DNA from 2 places in the Bacillus sp. K7 genome. Region 2 is predicted to be linked to the other one. Evidence: a T-box and tRNA genes for the amino acid it is inferred to sense, from the RefSeq annotation. Region 2 holds a T-box; the other holds one or more tRNA genes.
What was found. The T-box of region 2 lies ahead of thrS (threonine--tRNA ligase). A T-box ahead of a tRNA ligase gene usually reads a tRNA of that ligase, here a tRNA-Thr.

Region 1 (2,463 bases), 540 kb from region 2:
CACAGTCCCCACAGGAATGTTCAGAATCTCGCCGATTTCAATTAATGAGAGTTCGTCAATATACTTTAATACGATTACTGTTCTGTATTTGTCAGGAAGCTTTAAAATTTTCTGTTGAATCGTGTTTGATAGCTCCAGCGACACTATTGCATCTTCTGGCAAAACTCCGTCTGCGGCGATTTGTGAATACATGGTCAAGCCTTCCGTACCAGCCACCTCTGCATCGAGGTAATAATCCGGCTTCTTTTTGCGAATGCGGTCAATCGTCAAATTGGTCGCAATTCGATAAAGCCAAGTTGAAAATTTCCGGTTTGTATCAAAACTGTCGATATTAACGTACGCCCTGATGAAAGCCTCCTGTGCAATATCCTCCGCCTCATGCACATTGCCGAGCATACGGTAGCAAAGCTGATAAATTTTATCCTTGTAAATATCAACGATGTCCGCAAATGCATTTTGGTCGCCTTTTTTGACTTGCTTAATTCTCTTTTTAATCATCATTTCCATATTTATCTAACCTCTGCCTTCACCGGTCTGTATGTATACGAGCTTCGTTTGAAAAGGTTTCAATTTTTTATAAAATAAGTTTAACAAATTTTTGGCAGGGTGTAGATGGTAATTCGCCAATAAACTACCTTAACATATGATTAAAATTATTATACAGACTGAACAGTTAGAAGTTGGAATAATCATCACAAAAGAAAAAAGACACCTTTTGGTCAAAGGTGTCTGTGACTGGGCTAGCTGGATTCGAACCAACGCATGACGGAGTCAAAGTCCGTTGCCTTACCGCTTGGCTATAGCCCAATAATGGTGGAGGGGGGCAGATTCGAACTGCCGAACCCTGAGGGAGCGGATTTACAGTCCGCCGCGTTTAGCCACTTCGCTACCCCTCCACATAAAATTTTGAAAAAACAGTGCCGGCAAGAGGACTTGAACCCCCAACCTACTGATTACAAGTCAGTTGCTCTACCAATTGAGCTACACCGGCAAGATGGTGGAGGATGACGGGCTCGAACCGCCGACCCTCTGCTTGTAAGGCAGATGCTCTCCCAGCTGAGCTAATCCTCCAAATGGTGACCCGTACGGGATTCGAACCCGTGTTACCGCCGTGAAAGGGCGGTGTCTTAACCGCTTGACCAACGGGCCGTTTGTGTTCTCGTCGAGCTGACAAAAGTTATTATATACAGGTTGACCCCCATTTGTAAAGAGAAAAATTGAATTTTTTATTTTCAAACTTTTTAACCCCTTTTTTAAGTGAAAAAGCCTACCAACATTAGTCATTTATTTTATGATAGAAATAAGCGAATCCGAGGGAGGAGTAACCAAAATGATTCTAGTCAGTTCTTGTCTTGGCGGCATTGAATGCCGATACAACGGCTCTCACGCCGCATCAGAGAAAATCAGAAAACTAGTCGATGAAAAGAAAGCAGTCATGGCTTGCCCTGAGCTTCTCGGCGGCTTCTGCACGCCCCGTGAGCCTGCAGAAATCATCGGAGGCACTGGCGAGGATGTACTCAATGGAACCGCGAAAATCATGACGGCTTCAGGAGAAGATGTAACAGAATTATATATGAAAGGCGCCGCTAAAACATTAGCTTACGCAACAGAAATCAATGCTTCTGCCGTCATATTAAAAGAAAACAGTCCGTCATGCGGAAGCAATTTTATTTATAATGGCACATTCTCTAGCAGAAAAATCGCCGGCAGGGGAGTGACCGCCGCACTATTAATACAAGCAGGCTACCGCGTCATTTCAGAAAATCAGCTAGACGACATATTGTAAGGAGGCCGCTACATGACTCTAGACATATCTTTATCATTCTATAAACCTGAACATTTGCAGGAACTTCAATCATTCACGTTAAACAACGATGACAAACGCTTTACCTCTCTTCCCAATGAGGTGCTGACTCAGACCTTAGGCGTAAAAGACCGATATCCGGTTGTCATTCTAAAAAACGATCTGCCGGTCGGCTTTTTCATTCTATATACATCAAAAGAAACACTTGCTCCCTATACTAACAATCCATTTGCTTTACTGCTCAGTTCCCTGTCTGTAAACGCTGCACATCATGGAAAAGGCTATGCAAAAAAAGCAATGCTTCAGCTACCCTCGTTTGTGAGCGGTTATTTTCCATGGTGTGATGAAATCATTTTGGCCGTCAATTACCTAAACACACGCGCAAAACAACTTTACATGAAAAGCGGATTCCTGGATAAAGGACGGAGAAGAATCGGGCCGCTAGGAGAACAGCTGATTCTTCATTATTTCTTATAGTCTCAGATGAAATAAAATTTCAAAAATAAAAAACAGAGTTGAAATACAATGACAGAAATGAATATACTGAATATTGAGATACATTATATTGAAACAGGGGGCATCCTCATGTCAGAACCATTAAACCTTCACCGTCTCACAACGGAATCACGCAATAGCCAAACAGCTGACATCCATAAAGC
Region 2 (2,463 bases):
CCGGTGCGAGCCAGACTGGGAAAGCCCCGCCGAAATGCTCGATCAAAATGCCGAAGAAACGGTCGATCGAGCCGAATACCGCTCTGTGTATGACGACGGGCCGAACCTTTTCATTGTGTTCATTGATATATGTTAAATCAAATTTTTCCGGCATTTGAAAATCAAGCTGAATGGTCGCGCATTGGTGGCTTCGTTTCAGGGCATCTTTGATGTGAAAATCGATTTTCGGCCCGTAAAACGCCCCGTCACCTTCGTTGATTTCATAAGGGAGGCCAAGCTCCTCAAGGACGTGTGCTAAGGCGCGTTCCGATGATTCCCAAAGGCTGTCATCGCCTAAAGAATCCTCCGGGCGAGTCGAAAGCTCAACCGAATACTCAAAACCAAAAGTGCGATATACCTCGTCAATCAGCCCAATCGCTTCTTTGATCTCGCTCTCAATTTGATCCTCACGAACGAAGATATGCGCGTCATCCTGGCAGAATGTCCGAACGCGAAGCATTCCATTTAAAGCACCGCTGTATTCATGGCGATGCACCTGGCCGAATTCCGCCATGCGAATCGGCAGATCCCGATAAGAATAAAGGCTGTTTTTAAAGATGAGCATATGGCCGGGACAATTCATCGGCTTCATGGCGAATTTTGTCTCATCCACTTCTGAAAAATACATATTGTCGCGATAATGATCCCAGTGGCCAGACTGCTCCCATAACCGCTGATTCATCATAAACGGCGTACGCACCTCATCATAGCCGGCCTTTGTTTGCAGCTCACGCGAGAAGCGTTCCAGCTCATTTCGGACAACCTGCCCTTTCGGCAAATAAAACGGCATGCCCGGCGCTTCTTCAGAAAACATAAACAGCCCTAGTTGTTTGCCTAGCTTGCGGTGGTCTCGTTTTGCCGCTTCTTCCAGCATACGCAGATGCGCATCGAGCTCTTTTTTCTTGGGAAACGCAACCCCGTACACCCGTTGCAGGACTTCATTTTCGCTGTCTCCGCGCCAATAAGCGCCGGATACTCTTGTCAGTTTGAACGCCTTGATCATTCCTGTAGAAGGAAGGTGCGGCCCGCGGCACAGGTCAACAAATTCTCCCTGCTGGTACAGCGTGATATCCGCTCCTCGCGGAATATCCTTCAAAATCTCCAGTTTAAACGGCTCGCCTTTTTTGGCAAACAGCTCTTCTGCCTCTTCGTAACAAACCTCAATTCGTTTGATCTCATGGTTCTCATTTATAATGTTCTTCATTTCTTTTTCGATGGCTTCTAAGTCTCCTGATGTCAAACTGTGCTCCAGCTTCATGTCATAGTAGAAGCCGTCTTCAATCACTGGACCTATTCCCAATGACACTTCTCCATACAGGCGTTTCACAGCTTGAGCCAATATGTGCGCTGATGTGTGGCGGAATACCTGCAAGCCTTCTTGTGAATCAAGGGTGATAATCGAAAGCTTGGCATCCTCCTCCAGCTTAAAACTGAGATCAACGAGCTTGCCGTTGACCTGCCCCGCAGCCGCCTTCTTTTGCAGGCTGGAGCTGATAAAACCCGCTACATCTTTGACTGCAATGCCTTTCGGGTATTCCTTGACCTGTCCGTCGGGAAGCTCAATGTGTACATGTTTATTCATTTTTTAAACACTCCTTCATTATTGTTGTATATAAAAAAACACACCCGTCCCGCTGAAAGGGACGAGTGTGTGATTCACCCGTGGTTCCACCCAAATTCCCGACAAACGCTATGTTGTCGGCTTGGTGCTGTAACGCAGCATAGACGGCATTGGATACTTCAGTTCCCCAATGCTGCTCCAAGGCGGTAAATGATCATCCTAAGCTGGGAAGCTCTCACCTTTCCTTCCCTCTCTGAAAACCGTAACGACCATTCGTGTCCTTTTCTTCGCATGTATTCAATTCATAAAAAAACACATCCATCCCTATACAAGGGACGAATGTGTTTATGATCCGTGGTTCCACCCAAATTCCCGACAAACGTTATATTTATCGGCTCGGTGCTGTAACGCAGCATAGACGGCATTGGATACTTCAGTTCCCCAATGCTGCTCCAAGGCGGTAAACGATATTCCTAAGCTGGGAAGCTCTCACCTTTCCTTCCCTCTCTGAAAACCGTAAATATCATTCGTATCCTTTTCTTCGCATGTATTCAACTCATAAAAAAACACATCCATCCCTCTACAAGGGACGAATGTGTTTATGATCCGTGGTTCCACCCAAATTCCCGATCACACACATGGTGTATCGGCTTTAAGGTGCTGTAACGCAGCATGACGGTATCGGATACTTTAGTTCCCCGATACGGCTCAAAGGCGGTAAGCTGCTTTCCCTGCGTTAGGAAGATCTCAGCTGTTCTTCCCTCTCTGGAAACCGTAAAAAGCATCTCATGTCCTTATCAGTGCCTGTATACATTACTGATTGTTAAATGATTTCATATATTTTACAATAGATTTTTTAAAAC

Region 1: it encodes a tRNA-Thr, which carries the amino acid that the T-box ahead of thrS (threonine--tRNA ligase) is inferred to sense. The anticodon was not compared.

The regions. Positions count from the first base shown of each region.
Region 1 covers NZ_CP096406.1:198,860-201,322, reverse strand. The annotation lists gene sigW (RNA polymerase sigma factor SigW) at 1-507, opposite strand, end outside; tRNA gene M1D98_RS01135 (tRNA-Gln) at 736-807, opposite strand; tRNA gene M1D98_RS01130 (tRNA-Tyr) at 812-896, opposite strand; tRNA gene M1D98_RS01125 (tRNA-Thr) at 919-991, opposite strand; tRNA gene M1D98_RS01120 (tRNA-Val) at 996-1,071, opposite strand; tRNA gene M1D98_RS01115 (tRNA-Glu) at 1,075-1,149, opposite strand; gene M1D98_RS01110 (DUF523 domain-containing protein) at 1,331-1,786, shown strand; gene M1D98_RS01105 (GNAT family N-acetyltransferase) at 1,799-2,281, shown strand; gene murQ (N-acetylmuramic acid 6-phosphate etherase) at 2,390-2,463, shown strand, end outside.
Region 2 covers NZ_CP096406.1:3,550,745-3,553,207, forward strand. The annotation lists gene thrS (threonine--tRNA ligase) at 1-1,621, opposite strand, end outside; T-box leader at 1,676-1,897, opposite strand; T-box leader at 1,929-2,151, opposite strand; T-box leader at 2,183-2,410, opposite strand.